Regions from separate parts of the Vibrio sp. R10-SG-ISO4 genome, predicted to be linked through region 4. Evidence: predicted binding sites of a transcription regulator. Region 4 holds the regulator's gene; each other region holds the start of a gene.

Region 1 (3,212 bases), on a different contig from region 4:
AGAATCTTACCGCTGTAACCGTCGACAATCCCCTGCTTACCATTGATCGCTTTGAGATTGAGGTTTACGCCCATCACGGCCGGAATACCGAGCGCACGCGACAAAATCGCAGCGTGCGAGTTCGCCGCGCCCTCTAAGGCAATCACCGCCAGTAACTTGTCTTTAGGGATAGAGGCGAGCAAAGAAGCGGTCAGTTCACGCACCACGAGGATGATTGGGCGCTCAATCAATTGCTGCTCTTTGTCGGTATTGTGCAAGAAAAACAGTAAACGTTGACCCAGCTCGCGAATGTCTTGCGCCCTTTCTCGTAGATAGAGATCCGACATGCGGGCAAAACGGTTCGAGTAGGATTCGACCACTTGTCTCAACGCCCAGTCAGCTCTATCGCCTTTTTGGATTTGCGACTTGAGATCTTTGCGCAACATGGGGTCGTTAAGCAAGTGGGTAAAGAGGTCAAAAATGGCTAAAGCGTCTTTGTTGATTTCACTATCGAGCTTTTTACGCATACGACGAAAATCGCCGAGCGCTTCTTCAATCGCCAGTAAGAGCCACTCTTGCTCTCGTTCGATATCCAGTGTAGAAGCTGGATACACCTCAGATAACTCTGGCTGAGTATCGTCCCACCAGAACTCACCAATGGCCACACCACTTGAGGCAGGCAGCCCTCGAATCGCTTGCTGCTTTTTCTCTAATCGCCAATGACCTTGGGTTTGAGCATGGGCAATAATCACCGCAAGCTGCGCCGCTAGGGTAACAAGGAAGGACTCCTCCATTTCGTCAAACTGACGCGGCGTCTTTTGCTGCACCACCAAAACACCCAACACTTGCTTACGGTGGATAATCGGTGTGCCAAGAAAGCTGTGATAAATCTCTTCACCCAGCTCGGAGAAGTATTTGAAATCCGGATGTTTGGAGGCTTCAGCGAGGTTGAGCGGCTCAGCACTGCGCTTGACCAAACCTACCAAGCCCTCTTCAAAGCGGATATGGATTTTATCCCCTTTAAAGCGCAGACCTTGAGTCGCCATCAGCTCAAGGCGCTGCATTTCTTCATTTGCAAGATAGACAGTACAACACTCCGTACTCATCGCGTTGCACGTTTGCTTAACCAATACATCTAAGGCCTGATGCACATCATCGACCTTAGAAACTTGTTCAACTATTTCCCTTAGTTGAGACAGCATGTCTATCCTCTTTTGTATTTACGTTTGCCTTTCGTCCTGCGTTCTTTGAACGGCATTGCCATCGAGGCGAACTCTTTCATTGCGCGGCGATACACATCACGCTTGAAAGAAACCACTTGTCGCACCGGATACCAATAACTTACCCAACGCCAACCATCAAATTCAGGGGAACTCCCGTGCTGCATATTGATCTTTGCTTCATCACAATCTAGCCGCAGGAGGAACCATTTCTGTTTTTGCCCGATACAAACAGGTTTTGAGTCCCATCGAACCAGCCGTTTGGGTAATTTATACCTTAACCAATGACGACTCGTTGCCACTATGGTGACATCACTCTTTGTTAAACCCACTTCTTCATACAGTTCCCGATACATTGCTTGCTCGGGAGTCTCACCGTCGTCAATTCCCCCTTGAGGAAACTGCCAAGAATGTTGTCCGTATCGTTTAGCCCAGAATACCTGACCATGGTTGTTACAGATTACAATTCCCACATTTAAGCGGTAACCATCGCCATCTATCACTGGCCACCCTCTAGTAAAATCTTTTATTACAGTGATTTTTCCACATATCCCCAATCGGAGCAAACTTCCTATTGTGACTCACACTCAATTTATGGCGTCACGCACCTACTCTGCATATTTTTCGGTCAACCCTACAGTTATTCACACAGTTGTGAGACATGGCCCACATTTATTCACCTTTTCTGTGTATAACTATGTGAAGAATCTCGGTTCAACTGATCATTTTCCCGCCAAGTCTCACCTAGCAAAATAAAACAGAAAGAACGCTACGCCACAAAATCATTTAAAAACAATGCAATAGAAGAAAGAAAGTTATTACCAATCCCTTTTTATCTGACATATTTCACGCACAACACAGATCGGTTAAAGATCCACCACAGGACACTTTATCCACACAAGCAAGGTGTAAAATAACAACAACCGCAGAAATCAAGCCTAAAATAGCCCTCAAACCCCTGTTAATTGATCCAGATATTAAAAATATTGCTTAGTGGCGATGAAATTCTGTGGATAAGTCTATTTAGTAGGATCTTTCACCACTTGGGATCCCAAGCAAGATTTCATCGCTCGAATGGATTCGATACAATGTCTCACCAACCTTAAGGAATCGTATTGATGAAACCAGCCCCACACTCCGAGCAAGAACTGTTTGAACGAGCCAGTGAAATCGCAGGACTCACTGTTGCAGAACTCGCCCAGGAAGCCCAGATGACGGTGCCGGAAAATCTACAGCGTGATAAAGGCTGGGTCGGTCAATTACTGGAATGGCATTTAGGCGCTACCGCAGGCAGCAAACCACAGCAAGACTTTGAGCATCTCGGGATTGAACTTAAGACCATTCCCATCAGTTATAGCGGTAAGCCACTGGAAACCACCTTTGTTTGTGTCGCCCCTTTAACGGGAGTGCATGGTTTAACATGGGAAAACAGCCACGTAAGAAACAAGTTATCACGGGTACTGTGGGTGCCGGTTGAGGGGGAACGAGAAATTCCACTGGCAGAGCGGCGTGTTGGCTCCCCGCTTTTGTGGTCGCCAAGTGTCGAAGAAGAACGTCAACTGCAAGCGGACTGGGAAGAGCTGATGGAGATGATCGTACTTGGCCAAGTCAGCCACATTACCGCTAAGCACGGTGAAGTCCTGCAAATCAGACCGAAAGCCGCCAACAGTCGAGTCTCAACCGACGCCTACGGCGCAACAGGAAAACGCATCAAGACGCTACCTCGCGGCTTTTACTTGCGTACGCAATTTACCGCCAACATACTCGCTCGTCATTTTATTTAGCGCCAGCTCAATGCGTCGTGAGCGACAACGCCACATCGTGAAAACGAGGTCCACTGCCCGAGCCACACTCATCATAGGTGTTGTGCAATCTTAAGTAGGCGCGCTCAACACCGAGTTTCAACAGCGCCTCTCTCACCTGCTCTATCGAATCAAAATGAAGGGGGTCTTCTCCTTCTCTGATGGGTTCGAGCTTATGCTTGTATTCCACCGCTAACAAGTATTGCGATAC
Region 2 (3,212 bases), on a different contig from region 4:
ATTATCGAAAACCGCATCGAGAGTGTCGCGGATTTGACCCAGTTCAACACGGCGGGGTACACCTTTGCTGAGGATGAGTCGAGCGCGACTGAGTTAGTCTTCAAACGTGAAGAGCAGTAGTGAAGGCGAGTGGTCATCGTTGCTAGCATCGGGCAGGGGAGTCATGCACATGTGGAAGAGATTAAAACATTGGCTTGAGCGCTACGACGCTTGGTGCCACTCTATGGGCCTTACTCCTGGGCAAAAGCGCAGTTGCGTGCCGTACCGCTCTGATGATGCAAGGCAGAGCGACGCTGCCACTTCGTCCTCATCACCCACTTCAAAGGCGCAGCAGTAATGCGCCTTTTTGATACTCACTGTCACCTCGATTTTGCCCCCTTTAAGGCTCAATTAGGGGCAACATTGCAAGAAGCCAGTGAGCAAGGAGTCGAGCGTTTTCTGGTTCCTGCGATTGGCGAAAGCAATTGGAGCGATCTTATTGCGCTATCCCAACAGCACACGAACTTGTACATCAGTTTGGGGTGCCATCCCTATTTTGTTCACACCGACTCATTGATTGAGGTCAGTCGCCTCGAAGCTCAATGTGAGTCGGCAGGCTCAGTGTGTGTCGCGGTCGGAGAGTGCGGCTTAGACGCCATGATCGATGTCGACGCTCTGCGACAAGAAGCGGTGCTTGAGGCGCAGATCAGCGTGGCCAAGAACCTGCGGCGGCCCTTGATTCTTCACGGGCGAAAAACCTATCACCGCTTGTTGCAACTGCTTAAGCAGCACCGTTTTCACTACGGTGGGATTTTGCATGGGTTTTCCGGCAGCTATCAACAAGCGATGCAATTTGTTGAGCTCGGTTTCTACATCGGTGTGGGCGGAGTGATTACCTACCCAAGAGCGAATAAGACGCGTCAAGCGGTGACGCAGGTGCCCATCGACCATCTTGTTTTGGAAACCGACGCGCCCGACATGCCGTTGTCAGGGTATCAAGGCCAAGCCAATCATCCTAAGCGTTTACCCCAAGTGTTAACGACATTGGCGCAACTGAAGCAGAGTTGTGAGCAAACGGTTGCGGAAAACGTTTGGAAAAACAGCTTATTGGCACTGTCTATTTGTGAATGAATTCTAAATAAAATGTGCTTTTTATGATTTCTGTAAACTTTGGTTGTGACTATTGTCACACTTACGAGTGAATGAGTGGTGAATCTTATCAGAAACTGTGAAGGCGGCATTACTTTATCGGTGGACGGATGAGTATAATTGCCCGTGCTTTTGAGCTCCATTTTGTAACACGCCAACAAATAACTTAATAAGGAAGTCATAAACTATGAGCCTGTTTATGAGCCTAGTCGGTATGGCAGTTTTGATCGCTATCGCGCTTCTACTGTCTGATAACCGCAAAGCTATCAATCTAAGAACTGTGGGTGGCGCTTTTGCTATCCAATTCATCATCGGTGGTTTCGTTCTGTACGTACCATGGGGTCGTGATCTTCTAGCTGGTTTCTCAGCTGGTGTACAAAACGTGATCGACTACGGTAAAGACGGTACTGGTTTCCTATTCGGCAGCCTAGTTAACTTCTCAGTTGACGGTATCGGTTTCATCTTTGCTTTCCAAGTACTACCAACGCTAATCTTCTTCTCTGCGCTAATTTCTGTACTTTACTACATCGGTGTGATGCAGTGGGTTATCAAGATTCTTGGTGGCGGTCTACAAAAAGCACTGGGTACATCACGTGCCGAGTCTATGTCTGCAGCAGCGAACATTTTCGTAGGTCAAACTGAGGCACCACTTGTGGTTCGTCCGTTTGTACCTAAAATGACTCAGTCTGAGCTATTTGCAGTGATGTGTGGTGGTCTAGCGTCTGTAGCAGGTGGTGTACTTGCTGGTTACGCTTCAATGGGTGTACCTCTAGAGTACCTTGTTGCTGCATCATTCATGGCAGCACCAGGTGGTCTACTGTTCGCTAAAATCATCAAACCTGAAACTGACACGCCAAATGACGATCTAGGCGCGGACATCGACGGTGGTGACGACAAGCCTGCTAACGTTATCGATGCAGCAGCTGGCGGTGCGTCTGTCGGTCTACAGCTTGCGCTTAACGTTGGTGCAATGCTACTTGCGTTCATCGGCCTTATTGCTCTTATCAACGGCATCCTAGGTGGCGTTGGCGGTTGGTTCGGTATGCCTGAACTGACACTAGAAATTCTTCTAGGTTACATCTTCTCACCACTTGCATTCCTAATTGGTGTGCCTTGGGAAGAAGCGACGCTAGCGGGTTCATTCATCGGTCAGAAACTGGTGGTGAACGAATTCGTTGCTTACCTAAACTTCGTTCCTTACGTTGGTGATGCAGCTCAAGTTGTACCAGCAACCGGTGAAGTGATGTCTACTAAGACAGCCGCTATCATCTCGTTCGCGCTATGTGGTTTCGCAAACCTTTCTTCAATTGCGATTCTACTAGGTGGTCTAGGTGGTCTAGCGCCAAACCGTCGTCACGACATCGCTCGTATGGGTGTGAAAGCGGTCGCAGCAGGTACTCTGTCTAACTTGATGGCAGCAACCATCGCTGGCTTCTTCCTATCTTTCTAATTTAAGAAGCGATAGATTATATAGACGCCGTTTTATAAGACCCCGTAGTTGCATAGCTTGCTATGTACTACGGGGTTTTTTCGTTGTTTAAAGGTCTGGAGTGTGCCCAGACAACAAGATTCATAACGTTTGTGCAGTGGATAAAACTCAGCAATCGTTAAGCCGGATCTTTTTTGAGATACAAACCGTTTGCGCTCTGTGTGCGACTACAGTTTTGCGATAAATATCTATACTGTATAGGTGTAAAGAAAATAGGCCTAAACTGATGAATGATGTGATTCTCGCGACCTTAGCGGGCTTTGTTGTCGGAATCCTGTTTTCCGCCATCAAGCTGCCCATTCCAGCACCTCCAGTATTACCGGGAGTGATGGGAATTGTGGGCGTTTATCTTGGTGGTGTAACCTTTCAATGGATCATTGAAAGGTTTTTTAGTTAACGCTAATTAATACAAGGAGTATGATTAGCGCGGCAACATCGGTTGCCTGAGGCGTCACAAAGCGCCTATACACGTTAGACACCGCAATCGCAGATTGTTGTGCCATAGACCAAATTGGTACTGTGCGGTGACAAGGATAGCAATTGGTACATGTTCGCTGTATGTAGCAAGTCTTCAAGGAACCAAGTCCGTTCATTA
Region 3 (3,212 bases), on a different contig from region 4:
GCCAGCTCAGCCAGCTCCAACGCTTTTTCTGGTTGGTTCTGGTTGATGGCGACTTGCGCGCGCAGGGCGTTGAATTCACCTTGCTCTTTGCTGTTGAGTACTACGTTGAACTGGCGCATTTGCTCATCGGCTTTGGCAAGTAAGTCACCGACATCGTTGTAACGGTGCTGACTCTGCGCGAGCCACGCTTGCAACATACACAATTTCGGTTCGCTGTAGAGCTGCTCCGGCGATAACGAATCAATGGCCTGCTCTAGGGCTTTAAGTTCACCACCATTGAACATTTTCCAGCCAAACTGGCTCAAAATATCGGCGATCAGTTGGCTGTCTTTGGCTTCTTGCGCGTGTTTGAGTGCTTCATGGGGCGAGGATTGTTTGAGCCAAGCGCGCGCGGCGACTTGGTGCAGCTCTTGCTCTTTTTGCGGCATACGCGCTGAGCGCTCATGTGCAAGAAACTCGGCAAATAGATTGTGGAAGCGATACCAGTTTTGTTCACCTTCAAGCGGGTGGATAAACAGCCCATAGCGGTTGAGAGACTCAATCATACTGAGAGCGTCATCACGCTGAGTCAGCGCCGCCACCATGCTGTCGTTGAAGTGATCCAGCACCGAGCATTGCAGTAAGAACTGACGTGTCTCTTGGTCGAGCAGATCAAACACTTCTTCAACCAAATAATCCCACAGATGCGCGTGATTAAACTGCGAAAAAGACTCAGCCGATTGCGCCAACGTGCGATTTTGACCTTGCGCTTGAAGGGCGATCAACTGCAGGGCCGATGGCCAACCTTCGACGTAGTTGCGCAGGTTGTCTGCTGTGGCATCATCAATGCCATCGGCGATGCGCTGGTTGAAGAAACGGGTGGTCTCTTCGGTATCGAACGCCAGCAACTCGTCACCGATCTCAATCATCAGATCGCGCACACGTAAATTGGCCGTGCCGAGTGGCGGCGCGGCGCGACTGGTGACGACTAATGTCAGGTTGTCGGGCATGTGCTTGAGGAAAAAGCGCATCGCCTCGTGGATCTCATCGTCAGAAATGAGGTGGTAGTCATCAAGGACCACATAACACTCGTTAAAATACTCGGACATCTCCGCAAATACTTCACTGAACAAGGAGTGAAGTGAGGAAAATTGACGCTTTTCGGCCAATTTCTGCGAATTCGGACAAGCCTGATTGGTCGCTTTGTTTAGGGCTTGCAGCAGGTAGTTCATGAAGCGGAACGGGTCATTATCGCTTTCATCGATGCTGTACCAGCCGACATTAGGTTTGTCGGCGAGCCACTGGGCGGCCATGGTGGTTTTACCGTATCCGGCAGGCGAGCGAAACAGCACCAGTTTGTAGCAGGGTGCTTGCTGAAGTAAATCAAGAACTCTTGGGCGTACGATGGCGTTGTGTAAACGGCCAGGACGCGTGAGTTTCGAAGGAATCCACATCTTCTCATCCTTATCTTATTGTCAGTGAACGTGTCAGCGAGCACGACGGCAAGATGGGTTGTTTTTTGTTCGATCTTTGTTGTTGAGTGGGATGTTACTTAAGAGTTGGTGGGATTGTTATGTGAGGAGAGCGACTTTTTCGCATATTTCACATTTTGTGCGTCTCTACGCCCTTGTTTTGTGATTTAAATCACATAAACCTGTTCGATAAAACTTGTCTCAACTCATGCTTTGCACGAAAAATCGTGTAATTTGCACTCAGGATGAAAACATTCTGTGATTCACGCTGCATATTTTTCATTTGCCAGTTTTTGATTTCGACGAAGTTTCATACACCTTAGGTAAGGTCGTTTAGGGTCATGGTGTGATCTTAATCAACAGAGTCCAGTTCACTCATCGGTTTATTGCGAGTTGGATCACTGCTTGTTGTGAATTACGCCCTCTACGCCCTGACTCCTCCTCCTAAATCGCTACCTAAGTAGGAGGATGTTTTGCAAGACAGAGCATTGCACGATATGTCTCAGATGGATTGAAACCGATAAGTGAGATTTCTCTAATGAAACCTACTCAACAGAAAAAATTTGATAAAGCCAGCTTTCAAGCTGACGTTAAAATGCACCTTTCTGCGACCTACGCGAAAACCGTAGACACCGCAACTCCGCGTGAATGGTACCTTGCTATGGGTAAAGCCCTGGCAGAGATCACAACGCTGGATCTTTTGAAAACAGAGCAAGACCCACGCATCAAGAACGCGAAAAGCGTCAACTACCTATCTCTTGAATTTCTTATCGGTCGTTTAACCGGTAACAACCTAATCAGCTTAGGTCTCTACGAGCAGATCACAGATGCAATGGCCGAACTGGGCCAAAACCTGACCGACTTGTTGGAAGAAGAGCGCGACCCGTCTCTGGGTAACGGTGGTCTAGGTCGTTTGGCGGCGTGTTTTATGGATTCTTGTGCAGCGCAAGAGTTCCCAACCGTTGGTTACGGTTTGCACTACGAATACGGTCTGTTCAAGCAATCTTTTGTTGACGGACGTCAGCAAGAAGCACCGGATGCTTGGCGTGGTGTCGAAGGCTACCCGTGGGAAGTCGCGCGCCCAGAATTAGCGCAAGAAATTGGTTTCTACGGCCGCGTTGAAGTGAGTTACGAGAACGGCAAAGAAGTACGCAAATGGGTACCGGGCATGAGCGTGAAAGCGATGCCTTGGGACTTACCGATTGTCGGTTATGAATCTGACACGGTATACCCGCTGCGTTTGTGGGAATGTCAGGCGATTGCGCCATTCTCATTGGCAAGTTTCAACAACGGCGATTACTTCGAAGCGCAGCACGCGCTGATTGACGCCGGCAACATTACTAAAGTGCTGTACCCGAATGACAACCATGAGAAAGGCAAAACACTGCGTTTGATGCAGCAGTACTTCCACTCAGCAGCATCGGTACGTGACATTTTACGTCGTCACGAAGCAGCGGGTTTTGCACTTGCGGATCTTCCAAAGCAAGAAACGATTCAGCTCAACGATACTCACCCAACGATTGCTATCCCTGAATTGATGCGCATTTTGCTCGATGAAAAAGGGCTATCTTGGGATAAAGCGTGGGAAATCAGTTCGCAAACCTTCGCGTACACTAACCACACACTTCTACCAGAGGCATTGGAAACGTGGCCAGAGTCTTTGATTCAACGTCTGCTACCGCGTCATATGGAGATCATTTTTGAGATCAACCATCGCTTCCTACAAGAAGTACGCGCAATGTGGCCGGGTGATGGTGAGAA
Region 4 (3,212 bases):
TTTCAGATATAGTCATCAATAAGTTCGCAAACTTAATCAAGACTGGGCAAAAAATCGCCCATTATTTTACCAAGGGAGAGCCATCGCGCTCTCCCCTGTACGTTTACCGCGAGTGCATAAAGCCCCTAGAACCCCGCTAGGAACTAGGAACTAGGCACTAGCGACTAGGAACTCCCCCATCAACCAACGAGGCCCTATGATCATCCCTTGGCAACAGATCGCCCCTGACACCCTAGACAACCTGATCCGTGAATTTGTGCTGCGTGAAGGGACAGACTATGGCGAGCAGGAAATCTCTCTTGACGAGAAAATCGCCCAGATCCGTCAGAGCTTGGTGAGTGGTGAAGCGGTGGTGGTCTATTCAGAGCTGCATGAGAGCGTGGATATTCAACTCAAATCAAAGTTTTAATATTTCCAGTGCGTTAAAAAACGCCATACCGTGATCAATCAATAGAACATGCTATATTGGTCATCATTTGACAAGGAATAAGACAAGGTTTGTCATGTCAGCAAAACACCCCATTATTGCCGTAACGGGTTCTTCCGGTGCGGGCACAACCACGACCTCTGAAGCGTTTCGCAAAATGTTTAACATGATGCGCGTGAAACCGGCTTGGGTGGAAGGGGACAGTTTCCACCGCTTTACGCGCCCAGAAATGGATGTCGAGATCCGCAAAGCGCGCGAGCAAGGACGCCACATCAGCTACTTTGGTCCGCAGGCGAACGACTTCCCTGCGCTGTCTGAGTTTTTTAAGCAGTATGGCAATGAAGGCACAGGGCAAATTCGTCGCTACTTGCACACCTTCGATGAAGCCGTGCCCTACAATCAAATGCCGGGTACCTTCACGCCGTGGCAAGATTTGCCGGAAAATTCTGACGTGCTGTTCTACGAAGGACTGCATGGCGGCGTGGTGGATGGTGAGGTCAACGTCGCCCAACACGTCGACTTTTTGATTGGCATGGTGCCCATTGTGAACTTGGAGTGGATTCAAAAATTCGTCCGTGACACGCGCGATCGCGGTCACTCACGCGAAGCGGTAATGGACTCGATTGTCCGCTCGATGGATGACTACCTCAACTACATTACCCCGCAATTTTCGCGTACCCACATCAACTTCCAACGCGTGCCGACCGTCGATACGTCCAACCCACTTAACGCTAAAGGCATCCCAAGTTTAGATGAAAGCTTTGTGGTGATCCGCCTGCGCGGCATCAAACAGGTCGACTTCCCATATCTGCTCGCTATGATTGATGGCTCTTTCATGTCGCGCCACAACACCATTGTCGTGCCGGGGGGTAAGATGAGTTTTGCGATGGAACTCATCGTCAGACCTATCCTACAGCAACTTATCGAGACGGGTAAAATTGGCTAGCGATCAGTCCTAAGACCCGTTTACTTGTCATACCGTGATCATGTGCACATTTTTGCGTAAACAATCACCAACTTGACACGATTAAAATCAAGAAATCCCTTTTGAAAAAGGCTACTATTTGTAACCGAAACAAAGATGGCTTGCAGCATTGAATAAGTGCTCTTATCCTAAAAAGCCTTGTTCAGGGCTTCGCGTCTTTTACTGGCGCGACAAAAATGGAAAGCGGCAAGCGTACCCTGCAGAGGAAGTGAGATATTATGGTTCTAGGTAAACCTCAAACCGATCCAACATTAGAGTGGTTCCTGTCACATTGTCATATTCATAAGTACCCATCAAAAAGCACATTGATCCACGCCGGTGAGAAAGCAGAGACGCTTTACTACATCGTCAAAGGCTCTGTGGCGGTACTGATTAAAGACGAAGAAGGTAAGGAAATGATCCTTTCTTACCTAAACCAAGGTGACTTTATCGGTGAACTTGGTCTATTTGAAGAAGATCAAGAGCGTACCGCTTGGGTTCGTGCTAAATCACCTTGTGAAGTTGCAGAGATCTCATTCAAGAAATTCCGTCAGCTTATCCAAGTCAACCCTGACATCCTAATGCGTCTATCTGCGCAAATGGCAAGCCGCCTACAAGTGACGAGCCAAAAAGTCGGTGACCTCGCCTTCCTAGACGTGACAGGCCGCATCGCGCAAACGCTACTTAACCTAGCGAAACAGCCAGATGCTATGACGCACCCAGACGGCATGCAAATCAAGATCACTCGTCAAGAGATCGGTCAGATTGTCGGCTGTTCACGTGAGACCGTTGGCCGTATCTTGAAGATGCTTGAAGAGCAAAACCTGATCTCCGCCCACGGTAAAACCATCGTCGTCTACGGCACGCGATAGGGTATTAGAGGCGAGTTCCTAGTGGCTAGTTCCTAGAGAAAACCTTTAAAGATTAAGAAAGCCACCCTGTCTACCAGCGGTGGCTTTTTATTTACCAGGCCCTAGCCCAATCACCCACTACCCATCACCCATTTCACCAGCCCCCCTCTAGGAACTAGCAACTAGGCACTAGGAACTTCCCCCATCCGTACTCTCAAATATCTTATCCGCTGACGCCGCGACAAACCCCGGGTAGAGCTCACCATTACTCATCGGATAGCGTTTAGCGAATTCGTAGAAGCCGCCTGGGATCACTTGCGTACCGTCACTAAAGCTCACCTCGACTTTGTCTGCCATGGTGGACGATTGCTCAAGCAGTACCTCTGGTGAGCCTTTCACTTCGCCACCCGACTCATTGATGACAAAGCCCGCTTGGCGCAGGTGCTCATTCACCGCCGCGACCTCGTCAAATGCCTTGAGCTGATTAACGCTTACGGTGAAATGGTTGGCCCCATAGCCGTGCGCCGCAAGCCATGCTGCGTACTCACTCTCTTGGGCGAGGGTTTGAAAATCTTCATAGCTGAGATCCCACAAACGGCCCGCATACAAAAACTCATGGCTTTGCAGTGCGGATGCCTCCACTTGTGCCACCAGCTTGCTGACAATGCTTTGCAGCGGCGCTGAGCACTCTTCGACTTTCAGCTCACTGATGAACACTTTTGGCAACGTCGGATCGGCGTGCTCGTAGTGCTTGGCGACCAAGTGTTTGCTCTCAAACAGGTAGTCACCACACGCTTGGTAACCCAGCGCAATAAATGGCGCAGCCAATGTCTCGATACCGAGCGGCGCAATGTTAAAGGTACGCAGCGCAATATGGTCATTGATCAGCGGTTCATCTTCTTCTAAAAGCTGATGAACCTTGGCTGCTTGAGGACATAGACGGGAAATATAGTCTTGCCACAGTAAATCG

The links. Region 4 encodes CRP, which controls carbon source genes, mostly activating them, when cyclic AMP is high. Its sites were predicted from a motif close to TGTGANNNNNNTCACA; they were not measured.
Region 1: a site for CRP is predicted at 1,855-1,870, ahead of rppH (RNA pyrophosphohydrolase). Genes of this name have one in related genera too.
Region 2: a site for CRP is predicted at 1,155-1,170, ahead of AC6R03_RS17150 (NupC/NupG family nucleoside CNT transporter). Genes of this name have one in related genera too.
Region 3: a site for CRP is predicted at 1,613-1,628, ahead of malT (HTH-type transcriptional regulator MalT). Genes of this name have one in related genera too.

The regions. Positions count from the first base shown of each region.
Region 1 is NZ_JCBDHJ010000020.1:111,578-114,789, reverse strand. It holds gene ptsP (phosphoenolpyruvate--protein phosphotransferase) at 1-1,181, opposite strand, end outside; gene rppH (RNA pyrophosphohydrolase) at 1,184-1,702, opposite strand; gene mutH (DNA mismatch repair endonuclease MutH) at 2,318-2,983, shown strand; gene AC6R03_RS15370 (DUF6482 family protein) at 2,991-3,212, opposite strand, start outside.
Region 2 is NZ_JCBDHJ010000023.1:78,926-82,137, reverse strand. It holds gene yaaA (peroxide stress protein YaaA) at 1-120, shown strand, start outside; gene AC6R03_RS17160 (DUF5363 family protein) at 170-337, shown strand; gene AC6R03_RS17155 (TatD family hydrolase) at 337-1,110, shown strand; gene AC6R03_RS17150 (NupC/NupG family nucleoside CNT transporter) at 1,316-2,578, shown strand; gene AC6R03_RS17145 (XapX domain-containing protein) at 2,844-3,014, shown strand.
Region 3 is NZ_JCBDHJ010000013.1:55,567-58,778, reverse strand. It holds gene malT (HTH-type transcriptional regulator MalT) at 1-1,433, opposite strand, end outside; gene AC6R03_RS06715 (glycogen/starch/alpha-glucan phosphorylase) at 1,990-3,212, shown strand, end outside.
Region 4 is NZ_JCBDHJ010000022.1:68,061-71,272, forward strand. It holds gene AC6R03_RS16255 (SH2 domain-containing protein) at 1-22, shown strand, start outside; gene AC6R03_RS16260 (YheU family protein) at 197-409, shown strand; gene AC6R03_RS16265 (phosphoribulokinase) at 504-1,373, shown strand; gene crp (cAMP-activated global transcriptional regulator CRP) at 1,631-2,263, shown strand; gene AC6R03_RS16275 (DUF1338 domain-containing protein) at 2,432-3,212, opposite strand, start outside.